3 regions of the Variovorax sp. S12S4 genome follow, and region 1 is predicted to be linked to each of the others. Evidence: predicted binding sites of a transcription regulator. Region 1 holds the regulator's gene; each other region holds the start of a gene.
What was found. The regulator LexA, encoded in region 1, represses DNA repair genes until DNA is damaged. The targets are predictions, from matches to a motif close to ACTGTATNNNNATACAGT.

Region 1 (4,192 bases):
GCCCGGGGCGGGCAAAGGCACGCAAGCGGCCTTCATCTGCCAGAAGTACGGCATTCCTCAAATTTCGACCGGCGACATGCTGCGCGCAGCCGTCAAGGCCGGCACACCGCTCGGCCAGCAAGCCAAGGCGGTCATGGAATCGGGTGGCCTGGTGAGCGACGACCTCATCATCAACCTCGTGAAGGAACGCATCGCGCAACCCGATTGCGCCGACGGCTTCCTGTTCGACGGCTTCCCGCGCACCATTCCGCAGGCGGACGCGATGAAGGCAGCGGGCGTCAAGCTCGACTACGTGCTCGAAATCGACGTGCCCTTCAGCGACATCATCGAACGCATGAGCGGCCGCCGCTCGCACCCCGCATCGGGCCGCATCTATCACGTGAAGTTCAATCCGCCGAAGGTCGAGGGCAAGGACGACATCACGGGCGAAGAACTGATCCAGCGCAAGGACGACGAGGAAGAAACCGTGCGCAAGCGGCTCGAGGTGTACAGCCAGCAGACGCGTCCGCTGGTCGACTACTACTCGGCCTGGGCCAAGGCCGATCCGGCCTCGGCGCCGAAATACCGCGCCATCAAGGGCGTCGGCACGGTCGAAGAAATCACCCAGCGCGCACTGGCTGCACTGAGCAACTGAAGTTCGGCAGCAGGCGGGCTGCCTTGGCAGCTTGCGCGCCTGCCCGCTTGTGCCCGCGGCCCCTCAGGCGGCTGTTCCGATCAGTTCCAGCATCAACGCGATCCGTGCCTTGACCGGCGTCAGGGCGCCGGCATCACGCAGCTTGTCATCAGGCCTCGGAAGAACGCGCCCGCTCGCGCAACGTGTGGCGCGCAGCACGGCGACGCCCGCATCCTGCGCGCGAAGCGCGGCAGCCTCCAGCGCATGGTGCACCGTGCCGTTGCCAGTCGCGGCGAGCACCAGCCCGCGCACCGGCTCGGCGACGCCCATCGCCCGCTCCTGAAGCAGCACGTCGACAATGGCGCCGGTCGCACCGGCGTGGCTGGTGAGGATTTCGACCCTCGGCCATTGCATCGCCGCGGCTTCGCCGGCTTCGAGAAGCTTCGAGCGCGCCGGCGACTCAGGCCAATCCCGCACCCGCCGTACCACCCCCTCCTCCACATAGCCGACCGGACCGACATCGCCCGAAGCGAACGCATCCTGCCGATAGGTGTGCACCTTCTGCACATCGAAGGCACTGTGGATTGCGCCTGCGCAGACCACGGTTACGCCCCGCGCAGCCGGCGCGGCTGCCACCGAGATGGCGTCGCGCACGTTCTGCGGGCCATCGGGCGAAAGCGAACTGGCCGGGCGCATGGCGCAGGTCAGCACCACGGGTTTGCCGGGCGCAAGCACGGCCTGAAGAAAGAAGGCGGTTTCCTCGAGCGTGTCGGTGCCGTGCGTGATCACCACGCCGGCCACATCGGCCTTGGCCAGCCAGAAAGCGCAACGCCGGGCGAGCTGCAGCCAGACGTCGGGTTCCATGTCCTTGCTGTCGAGCTGCGCCACCTGCTCGGCCGCAAGCGCCAGGCCTTCGGGCGCCTCGATGCCGCCGAGCAGGTCTGCCACGCCCACTTGCCCGGCGGTGTAGCCGATGTTGTCGCCACCGCTGGCGGCACGGCCCGCAATGGTGCCGCCCGTTCCCAGAACCACAATGCGCCGCAGGCTCGGCGAGAGCGAATTAACCATGGCTTGCCAACTTTTAAAAACTGGTTAAAAATACAGGTACTGGATATCTAGCCAGTGCCGCAAGGAACAACATATGCAGTTCGCCGTGAAGCTTACCGCCCGCCAGCAGCAAATCCTGGACTTGATCCAGAGCGCCATCGCACGCACCGGCGCTCCGCCCACGCGGGCAGAAATCGCCAATGAGCTGGGCTTCAAGTCGGCCAACGCGGCCGAAGAGCACCTGCAGGCGCTGGCCCGCAAGGGTGTCATCGAACTCGTCAGCGGCACCTCCCGCGGCATCCGGCTCAAGGGCGATGCGCTGCGTTCGCTCAACGAGTCGCGCAACAACCAGTTCTCGCTTTCGCTGCCCGGCATGGCGCAGCTGGCACTGCCTCTTATCGGCCGTGTGGCGGCGGGTTCGCCCATCCTCGCGCAAGAACACGTCGACCAGACCTACTATGTCGAGAACACGCTGTTCCAGCGCCAGCCCGACTACCTGCTGAAGGTGCGCGGCATGTCCATGCGCGACGCCGGCATCATGGACGGCGACCTGCTGGCGGTGCAAGCCACCAAGGAAGCCCGCAACGGCCAGATCGTGGTGGCCCGCCTCGGCGACGAAGTCACGGTCAAGCGCCTCAAGCGCAACAAGCAGGTCATCGAGCTGCACGCCGAAAACCCCGACTACCCCACCATCGTGGTCCAGCCCGGCGAGCCGTTCGAAATCGAAGGCCTGGCGGTCGGCCTCATTCGCAACACCATGCTGATGTAGGCCCTGCGGCCTGCCGCGAAAGCAGCACCCCACCCGGTCGCAACAGGTGGCGGGCGTATGGCGCTAAGTCGCCATCACCCTGTTGCGCCCGATCAAAGAAATCCTGCCTGTGTTCAACCTCAGACTTTTTTGGAGTTCACATGGGAATCGCCCTCCTCGCCATCGTTGATTTGTGGATGCCGCTGCAATCGCTCGCAAGCCGGCTGCTGCCGGCCCGTCGCCCGCGCCGCCACGACAGCAGCAGTGCTTCCGCAGGCTTGCGCTACGTCGCGGTCCGGCCGTCTTGCACGGCCCGGACCCATGGTCCAGCCGCCTCGGCTGATGCGTCCCCCGCACCCGCACGGCCCCTGCGCGTCATTCGCGTGGTGGACGGCCTGCAAGGCGAAAAGCGCAGCACCAACCGCATGGTGATTTCCGGTCGCATGGCCGACGTTTGCGCCGAACTCGACCGCCTGGCGGCACTCGAGGCCATGGAAGCCGTGAGCACCGCGCCCGCCTCCACACGCCTGCATTGAGGCCATGCAACCCCCGGTGACCATTGCCCGGGGCGGGTATCCAAACGTTCACACGCGCGTCATGCCAATGCTGCGAGGCACAATGGCACGCCATGAACATTGTGATCCTCGACGATTACCAGGACGCCGTGCGCAAGCTGCGCTGCGCCACCAAGCTGGACGCGTACGCGGCCAAGGTCTACACCAACACGGTCAAGGGCATTGGTCAACTGTCAATTCGCCTGAAGGACGCCGACGTGATCGTGCTGATCCGCGAGCGCACCCATATCTCGCGCCAACTGATCGAAAAGCTGCCCAAGCTCAAGCTCATTTCGCAGACGGGGCGCGTGGGCAACCATATCGACGTCACAGCGTGTACCGAACGGGGTGTGGCTGTGGCCGAGGGCACCGGCTCTCCCCAAGCGCCCGCCGAACTCACCTGGGCGCTGATCATGGCGGCCATGCGGCGCTTGCCGCAGTACATCAGCAACCTCAAGCACGGCGCGTGGCAGCAATCGGGGCTCAAGTCGGCTTCGATGCCGCCCAACTTCGGTCTGGGCTCGGTGCTCAAGGGCAAAACCCTCTGCATCTGGGGCTACGGCCGCATCGGCCAGCTGGTGGCGCGCTACGGCCAAGCCTTCGGCATGCAGGTCGTCATCTGGGGCCGCGAGGCAAGCTGCGCCAAGGCCCGGTCCGACGGCTTCCAGGTGGCGCAGAACCGGCACGAGTTCTTTGCCGCGGCCGATGTGCTGTCGGTGCACCTGCGGCTGAACGAAGAAACCATGGGCCTGGTCACGCTCGAAGACCTTTCGCGCATGAAGCCGACGGCGCTTTTCGTCAACACCTCGCGCGCGGAACTGGTCGAACCCGATGCCCTGCTGGCGGCGCTCAACCGCGGCCGTCCGGGGCTGGCGGCGGTCGACGTGTTCGAGAGCGAGCCGCCGCTGCAGGGGCACGCGCTCCTGCGCCTCGAAAACTGCATCTGCACACCGCATATCGGCTACGTGGAGCAAGACAGCTACGAGAGCTATTTCGGGCAGGCATTCGACAACGTGGTGAGCTTCATCAAGGGCAACCCCACCAACATCGTGAATCCGGGCGCGCTGCAGGTTCGCCGGTGATTTCATGAGCCGCCGGGCCGCCCCAAGGCGAGTACCGCAGCCGAAGGCGAAGGTCCTTCAGTGAACCGGCCTGCGCCCCGGGGCGCGCTCTGGGCGCTGCTGGCCGGCAATTTCGTGATCGGCACGGGCGTGATGGTGGTGCCCGGCA
Region 2 (4,192 bases), 2.6 Mb from region 1:
TCGCCGCACAATTCGACGAACCATGCGGGCACGGGCTGCCGTTCTGCGGCGGTAGCAAGCGCCGCCGGCGGCGCGGCTTTGCTCCCAGCGCCGAACAGATCTGCGGCATCGCCAGCGGCCTGCGCCGCGTTCCATTCGACGCGGCCCGGCGGCACGCCCGCGGCAAGCAGCTGCCGCGCATGGCGGCGAAAGGCGTCGAGATCGACCGGGTCGTCGAGCCGCACGTGCATGGCAAATGACTCGGCTCAGAACAGCGAGGCTTGCGCCGCGCGCTGCGGCTCCGGCGAAGGCATGGGCGCCCCGCGCGACGGCCGGTGCCCGTCCGCGACGACAAACGGCAGCACCTTGCGCGCCGGCACGTGCAACCGCCGCAGGTCGTCCGCGCGCACCCGGCGCACGCGCCGCGCCTGCAGCAGCCGCTCGACGGCTTTCACGCCGAGCCCCGGCACGCGAAGCAGCATTTCGCGCGGCGCATGGTTCAGGTCGACCGGAAAGCGGTCGGCATGCGCGAGCGCCCAGGCCAGCTTGGGATCGACGTCGAGCCGCAGCAGGCCATTGGGCTCGGCCACTATTTCCTCGTGCCCGAAGCCGTAGAAGCGCATGAGCCAGTCGGCCTGGTAGAGCCGGTGCTCGCGCATCAGCGGCGGTGCCACCAGCGGCAGCGCGCGGGCGGCGTCGGGTATGGGGCTGAAGGCGGAGTAGTACACGCGCTTGAGCTTGTAGGCGCCGTAGAGGGTGGCGCTCGAGGCGAGGATCTGCCGGTCGTCGGTGGCATCGGCGCCCACGATCATCTGCGTGCTCTGGCCGGCGGGCGCAAAGGGCGGCGGCTTTGCGGCGGCGGGCGCCGCGCCGGGCAGCGCGCGAATCGGCACCACGCGGCGCGCCTCTTCGCGCGTGTCGTCGATGCGCAGGCGCAGCCGCGCCATCGATCGGCGGATGGCGCTTTCGTCCTTCTCGGGGGCGAGCGCCTGCAGGCCCTCGGTGGTCGGCATCTCGACGTTGATGCTCAGGCGGTCTGCATAGCGGCCGGCGCGCGCAATGAGCTCGTCGCTCGCATCGGGAATTGTCTTCAGGTGGACGTAGCCGCGAAAGTCGTGGTCTTCGCGCAGCGTGCGCGCCACCTCGACCACCTGCTCCATCGTGTGGTCCGGCGACTTGACGATGCCGCTGGACAGGAACAGCCCCTCGATGCAGTTGCGGCGGTAGAAGTCGAGCGTGAGCTGCACCACCTCGTCGACGCGAAAGCGCGCGCGCGGCACGTTGCTCGATGCGCGATTGACGCAGTAGAGGCAGTCGTACTGGCAGTGGTTGGTAAGCAGCACCTTCAGCAGCGAGATGCAGCGCCCGTCCGGCGCGAAGCTGTGGCAGATGCCAGCGCCCTCGGTCGAGCCGATGCCGCGGCCGCCGAGCGAGTCGCGCGGCTGCGAGCCGCTGGACGCGCACGAGGCGTCGTACTTGGCGGCGTCCGCGAGGATGGCGAGTTTGCGCTGGAGGTCCACGGGAAACTGGGCACTTAAAATACTGTATGAATATACAGCTTTGAAGGCCGTATGTCTTGAAGAGCGGGGAAAGCGCCCAAGCTTTTCACCCGCTAAAGTCGCGGGCTCTCTTCTTCACCCGTGCGCAGCGATGCGCTTTCCGATGCGCCGCTCACCTGCTCTCTCCGCTTTTTTCGCCCTGCCCCTCGCGACCCTCGTCCTCGCCGGATGCGCCGCGCGGCCCGCGCCCCGTGTCACCTGGCTCGGCGACGGCGTGTTCAAGTCGCCCAGTCCGCAGGACGCAGAGGCCTACTGCCGCAATTTCGGCGCTCCGATGCGCTATCTCGACCCCAAGCGCTCACGCGCGCCGGTCGTCGGCGAAGTCACCTACCGCTGCGACTGATCGGCCGGGTCCGTGGCGGGCGGCCGCACCCGCTCCAGGATGAAGTCGATGAAGGTGCGGATCGCCCGCGTGTGCTGCCGGTTCGGCATGTAGAGCATGAACATCTGCGTGCCGAAAATGCTCAGGCGCCAGTCGTCCAGCGTGGTCACCACCTCGCCACGGCGCACGTCGTCCTGCACCACGTAGTCGGGCACGAGGCCGATGCCCAGGCCCGCGAGGATGGCTTGGCGCAGGAACAGAAAGTTTTCTGAAATCAGCGTCGGCTCGAGGATCACCTCGCGCCGGGTCTCACCCTGGTAGGCCGACACGCGCAGTTCCCGGCCGATGACCGCGGCGGTGACCACCGGCGCGCCCTGCAGCTCGTCCAGCTGCACCGGCAGCGGATGCTTCTGCGCATAGTCGCGCGAGGCGCAGGCCACGTAGCGCACCGGCCCCAGCTCCCGCGCCACCAGGTTCTGCGGGGGCTCGGGCACCACGCGGATCGCAATGTCGACCTCGTCGCGCAGCAGGTCTTCGATGCGGTTTTCGAACACCACGTCCAGCACGATGCCGGGGTACTGGCGCTTGAAGTCGATCAGCCAGTCGGCCATGACCAGCTGGCCGTAGCCGCTGGGCACGCTGAGCCGCACGCGGCCCTGCAAGCCCTCGCCCAGCGTGGTGACGGATTCTTTTGCGGCCAGCAGTTCGGTCTGGATGGCGACGCCATGCTGGTAGAGGCGCAGGCCGATCTCGGTGGGCTCGGCGCGGCGGGTGGTGCGCCGCACCAGCTGGGCGCCGACCGAGCGTTCCAGCTGGTTCAGGTGGTAGCTGACGTTGGCACGGCTCATCTTGAGGCGGCGTGCCGCCGCGCTCAGGTTGCCCGCATCGAGGATTTCCACCAGCAAGGTCAGCGATTGGAGGTCCATGCACCGGATTGTGTCAAAAATCCTTTGACAGTCTGTCAACCCTCTATGCAATTGTCAAAGCCGCGCATCGGGCAAAGAATGCCGGGTTCACCCTGGAACCCGCAAGAGACAAGAGAGACAAGACATGGCCATCACCGACTCCAGCCTTCCCGCGTCTTCTTCCAACCCCGTCAGCTTCGAGCGCGCCCCACATCCGGGCGGCGTGTTCGTGGTGACCATCGACAACCCGCCGGTCAACGCCTTGGGCGTGGATGTGCGCCGCGGCCTGGTGGCCGCCATCGAGGCGGCGGAGGCCGACAGCGCGGCCGCCGCGGTGCTGATCTTCGGTGCGGGCCGCAACTTCATCGCGGGCGCGGACATCCGCGAGTTCGGCAAGACGCCGCAGCCGCCCTCGCTGCCCGAGGTGTGCCTGAAGATCGAGAACTGCACGAAGCCTGTGATTGCCGCCATCCACGGCGCGGCATTGGGCGGCGGGCTTGAAGTGGCGCTGTCGACGCACTACCGCATTGCCGCGCCTTCGGCCAAGCTGGGCCTGCCCGAAGTGCAGCTTGGCCTCTTGCCCGGTTCCGGCGGTACTCAGCGCGCGCCGCGCCTTATCGGCGTGAAGCCCGCGCTCGAGCTGATGCTCAGCGGCCGCCACGCGGGTGCGAAGGAAGCGTTGTCGCTCGGGCTGGTCGACCGCCTGGGCACCCAGGCCGACGCGCGCGCCGAAGGCCTGGCCTATGCGCAGGAACTCGCCGCCGCCAAGGCACCGGTGCGCCGCACGCGCGAGGCCGCCGGCCTGGCCGATGCCGACGGCAGCCGCGCCGCATTGGAAGCAGCGCGCGCCGACACCGCCAAGAAGAGCCGCGGGCTCTTCTCGCCGATGAAGATCATCGAAGCGGTCGAAGCCGCGCTCACGCTGCCCTTCGACGAAGGCATGGCGCTGGAGCGCAAGCTGTTCCTGCAGTGCATCGACAGCCCGCAGCGCGCCGGCCTCATCCACGCCTTCTTCGCCGAGCGCGAAGTGCTGAAGGCGCCCGAAACCAAGGCCGCCAAGCCGCGCGCGATCGAATCGGCCGGCATCATCGGCGGCGGCACCATGGGTGCGGGCATCGCGGTGGCGATGCTCGACGCGGGCCTGCCCGTGACCATGATCGAACGCGACGAGCCCAGCCTTGCGCGCGGCCGCCAGCATGTCGAAAAGGTGTACGACGGCCTGATCGGCAAGGGCCGCATGACGCCCGAAGCCAAGGCCTCCGTGATGGCGCGCTTCTCGGGCTCCACCTCTTACGACGCGCTCGCACAGGCCGACATCGTGGTTGAAGCGGTGTTCGAAGACATGGGCGTGAAGAAGGCGGTGTTCGCCGAACTCGACCGCGTGTGCAAGCCCGGCGCGGTGCTGGCCACCAACACCTCGTACCTCG
Region 3 (4,192 bases), 2.9 Mb from region 1:
CGAGTACCGCAAGCGCCTGCAGGCCGGCGAGCACCAGATGGGCATGCTGGGCTGGACCGGCGACAACGGCGACCCGGACAACTTCCTCTACACGCTGCTGGGTTGCGCCTCGGCGCAATCGGCGAGCGGCAGCAACATCTCCAAGTTCTGCTACCAGCCGTACGAAGACCTCGTGCTGAAGGCCAAGACCGCAACCAAGCAGGCCGACCGCGATGCGCTCTACAAGAAGGCGCAAGTCATCTTCAAGGAGCAGGCACCATGGTTCACCATTGCGCATGCGGTGCAGCTGAAGCCGGTGCGCAAGGAAGTGGTCGACTTCAAGCTCAGCCCGTTTGGCCGCCACACCTTCTACGGCGTGGACATCAAGTAGCCGATGAGCGCACCCGTTGCCATCGTCGCAGCCATGCATGAGGAGCTGAGCGCGCTCCTTGCGCAGATGCCCGACGAGCAGCGCGTGCGCGCGGCGGGGCGCGACTTCTGGATCGGCCATTTGCACGGCCAGCCGGTGGTTGCGGTGCTGTCGCGCATCGGCAAGGTGGCCGCGGCGATCACGGCCACGGTGCTGCTCGAACGCTTCGGCGTGCGGGCCATCGTGTTCACGGGCGTTGCCGGCGGGCTTGCGCCCGGCGTGAACGTGGGCGACGTGGTGGTCGCGTCGGAACTGCTGCAGCACGACCTCGATGCCTCGCCGATCTTTCCGAAGTACGAAGTGCCGCTCATGGGCATGGCGCGCTTCACGGCCGATGCGGCCATTGCCGATGCGCTTTCTGTCGTGGCAACGCAGGTGCTGAGCGATCCGGCTGCATTGATCGGCCAGCAGGCGCTCGACGAGTTCGGCATTGAAGCGCCCAGGGTGCATCGCGGCTTGCTGGTGAGCGGTGACCGCTTCGTATCGACCACGGCCGAAAGCGAAGCATTGCGAAGGGATCTTCCCGATGCACTGGCGGTGGAAATGGAAGGCGCCGCGATGGCGCAGGTGTGCCACGACTACGGCGTGCCGTTCGCGGCCATGCGCACCATCTCCGATCGCGCCGACGACGCGGCGCATGGCGACTTCGCACGCTTCGTTGTCGAAGTGGCGAGCCGCTACAGCCTTGCGCTGGTCGGCGCGTGGTTGGCCGCGCTGCCGCTTTCGGGCGAAACCTCTGCTGCTACTTGAGCCAGCCGCGCCGGCGGAAGTACCACATGGGCACCAGCGCGCTTGCCGCCATCAGCGCCAGCGCATACGGATAGCCCAGCGACCAGTCGAGCTCGGGCATGAACTTGAAGTTCATGCCGTAGATGCTCGCGATCAGCGTGGGCGGCAGCAGCGCCACGCTGGCCACCGAGAAGATCTTGATGGTCTTGTTCTGGTTGATGTTGATGAAGCCGACGGTCGCATCCATCAGGAAGTTGATCTTGTCGAACAGGAAGGCCGTGTGGTTGTCCAGCGACTCGATGTCGCGCAGGATCTGCCGCGCCTCCTCGAACTGCTCGGCATTGAGCATGCGGCTGCGCATCATGAAGCTCACCGCGCGGCGCGTGTCCATCACGTTGCGGCGGATGCGGCCGTTCAAGTCTTCCTGCCGCGCAATGGCGCCCAGCACCTCGCCGGCCAGTTCGTCGCTCACGTTGCCTTCGAGCACCTTCTTGCCGGCAATCTCCAGCTCGTCGTAGATGTTCTCGAGCGTGTCGGCCGAGTATTCGGCGTCGGCGTCGAACAGCTTGAGCAGCACTTCCTTCGCGTCTTCGATCAGCCCCGGCGCGCGGCGCGCACGCATGCGCAGCAGGCGGAACACCGGCACGTCTTCGTCGTGAATCGAGAACAGCACGCCGCGGCTGCGAAGCTCGGTGTTGTGCTGGTTCAGGATGAACGCAACGCGCACCGAGCGCGGGTCTTCGTCGTCGTCGATCAGAAAGTCGGAGCGGATGTGCAGCTCGCCGTTGTCTTCTTCATAGAAGCGCGCCGATTCCTCGATGTCCTCGTCCATCGCGTCTTCGGGGATCGAGAGGCCGTAGTACTGCTTGATCCAGCGCTTTTCCTCGAGCGTGGGCGATTCGAGGTCGACCCAGATCGGCTGGAACTTGGAAAGCTCCTCCAGAGACTCGATCTCTTCCTGAACGAGGCGACCGTTGGCGAGCGTAAATATATTGAGCATGGGCTCACTCCCGTGAAATGACTGAGGCGATGGGGCGAGGGAGGGGCGCTTTCAAATCCCAGGCCCGGCAAGCAGGCGTCAGAGGGGAGTTGAAAGCTGCCGAGACGGAGCGGTTTCCATGATGCGGTCTCCAGTTGCAGCGAGGCGCGATTATGTCATCGGCCATATGACGGCAGCGTCGCCGATCTGGATGGACATACAGTAAAGTCACGGCCATGCAGACCGCTGCGCTCCCCGTTTTTTCCGCCGCCGGTGCCACGCAGGCCGACCGCCTTGCCGCCGCGCTCGGCGCGCTCAACGACGAGCAGCGCGCCGCGGTCGAGCATGGCGTGGGCACCCTGGTCGGCCGCGACGAGCGTCCGCTGCTGGTCATTGCCGGTGCGGGTTCCGGCAAGACCAGCACGCTGGCACACCGTGTGGCGCACCTGATCGCCGGCGGCGTCGATCCGCAGCGCCTGCTGCTCCTGACCTTTTCGCGCCGCGCCGCACAAGAGATGGAGCGCCGCGCGGGCCAGGTGCTGGCGCGCGTGCTCGGGCTCAAGTCCGAAAAGCCGCCGGCGCTGCCGTGGGCCGGCACTTTCCACGGCATCGGCGCGCGCTTGCTGCGCGAATACGCCGCCCACATCGGCTTGAACGACAACTTCACCATTCACGACCGGGGCGACGCCGAAGACCTGATGGGCCTGGTGCGCCACGAGCTCGGCCTGTCGACCAGCGTGAACCGCTTTCCGCGCAAGGGCACGTGTCTTTCGATCTACTCGCGTTGCGTCAACACGCGGGCGCCGCTGGCCCAGGTGCTGTCCGAAGCCTTTCCCTGGTGCGCCGAGTGGGAAGCCGAGCTCAAGCGCCTGTTCGGCGCCTACGTGGAAGCCAAGCAGCAGCAGAACGTGCTCGACTACGACGACCTGTTGCTCTACTGGGCCGGAATGGTGGCGGAGCCTGCGCTGGCCGACCTGATCGGCGCGCGCTTCGACCACGTACTGGTCGATGAATACCAGGACACCAACCTGCTCCAGGCCGCGATCCTTCTTGCGCTCAAACCCGACGGACGCGGCGTGACGGTGGTGGGCGACGATGCGCAGTCGATCTACTCTTTTCGGGGCGCAACGGTCCGTAACATTCTCGACTTTCCCTCACAGTTTTCGCAGGCTGCGCGCGTCGTCACGCTGGAGCGCAACTACCGCTCGACGCAGCCGATCCTCGACGTCTCGAACCGGGTCATCGCGCAAGCCGCCGAACGGCATGCCAAGACGCTCTGGACCGACAAGCCGTCCGCGGGCCGGCCGCAACTGGTGCTGGTGCCCGACGAGGCACAGCAAGCCGTGTGGGTGGCCGACAAGGTGCTGGAGCACCGCGAAGGCGGCCTCGCGCTCAAGTCGCAAGCGGTGCTTTTTCGCACCTCCACGCACAGCGCGCCGCTCGAGCTCGAATTGGCGCGCCGCAACATTCCGTTCGTGAAATACGGCGGTCTCAAGTTCCTCGAGGCCTCGCACGTCAAAGACTTGCTCGCGGTGCTGCGCTTCGCCGAAAACCCCCGCGGGCGCATGGCGGGGTTTCGCGTGACGCAGCTCATTCCGGGCATCGGCCCCGCCACCGGCGCACGGCTGCTCGACGCCATGGACCAAGCGGCCGACCCGGCCGCGGCCGTGCGCGACTTCGTGCCGCCGGCCGCGGCGCGCGCCGAGTGGGCGGTGTTCGCGGAGGCGTATGCCGCGCTGCGTACGCCCTCGCTGCCATGGCCCGCCGATGTGGACCTGGCGGTTCGCTGGTACTTGCCGCACCTGGAGCGGCTGTATGACGACACCTCGGGCGTGCGGCGCGGCGATATCGAGCAGCTTGCGCGGCTTGCGGCGGGCTACGGCTCGCGCGAGCGCTTCCTGACCGAGCTCACGCTCGATCCGCCCGAAGCCACCAGCGACCGCCCGGGGCCGCCGTTGCTCGACGAGGACTACCTGATCCTCTCGACCATCCATTCGGCCAAGGGACAGGAGTGGAATTCGGTGCATGTGCTCAACGTGGTCGACGGTTGCCTGCCGGCCGACGTGGCGCAGAGC

Region 2: M0765_RS12500 (putative DNA modification/repair radical SAM protein) is a predicted target of LexA. The motif match lies at 1,521-1,538, and genes of this name have one in related genera.
Region 3: M0765_RS10845 (ATP-dependent helicase) is a predicted target of LexA. The motif match lies at 2,324-2,341, and genes of this name have one in related genera.

What each region holds. Positions count from the first base shown of each region.
Region 1 is NZ_JALPKR020000002.1:5,119,138-5,123,329, forward strand. It holds gene adk (adenylate kinase) at 1-634, shown strand, start outside; gene M0765_RS25115 (asparaginase) at 698-1,681, opposite strand; gene lexA (transcriptional repressor LexA) at 1,755-2,429, shown strand; gene M0765_RS25125 (hypothetical protein) at 2,570-2,944, shown strand; gene M0765_RS25130 (D-2-hydroxyacid dehydrogenase family protein) at 3,037-4,044, shown strand; gene M0765_RS25135 (MFS transporter) at 4,105-4,192, shown strand, end outside.
Region 2 is NZ_JALPKR020000002.1:2,555,044-2,559,235, reverse strand. It holds gene M0765_RS12505 (UdgX family uracil-DNA binding protein) at 1-230, opposite strand, end outside; gene M0765_RS12500 (putative DNA modification/repair radical SAM protein) at 246-1,499, opposite strand; gene M0765_RS12495 (hypothetical protein) at 1,630-1,881, shown strand; gene M0765_RS12490 (LysR family transcriptional regulator) at 1,866-2,786, opposite strand; gene M0765_RS12485 (3-hydroxyacyl-CoA dehydrogenase NAD-binding domain-containing protein) at 2,911-4,192, shown strand, end outside.
Region 3 is NZ_JALPKR020000002.1:2,184,127-2,188,318, forward strand. It holds gene M0765_RS10830 (ABC transporter substrate-binding protein) at 1-370, shown strand, start outside; gene M0765_RS10835 (5'-methylthioadenosine/adenosylhomocysteine nucleosidase) at 374-1,159, shown strand; gene corA (magnesium/cobalt transporter CorA) at 1,152-2,138, opposite strand; gene M0765_RS10845 (ATP-dependent helicase) at 2,354-4,192, shown strand, end outside.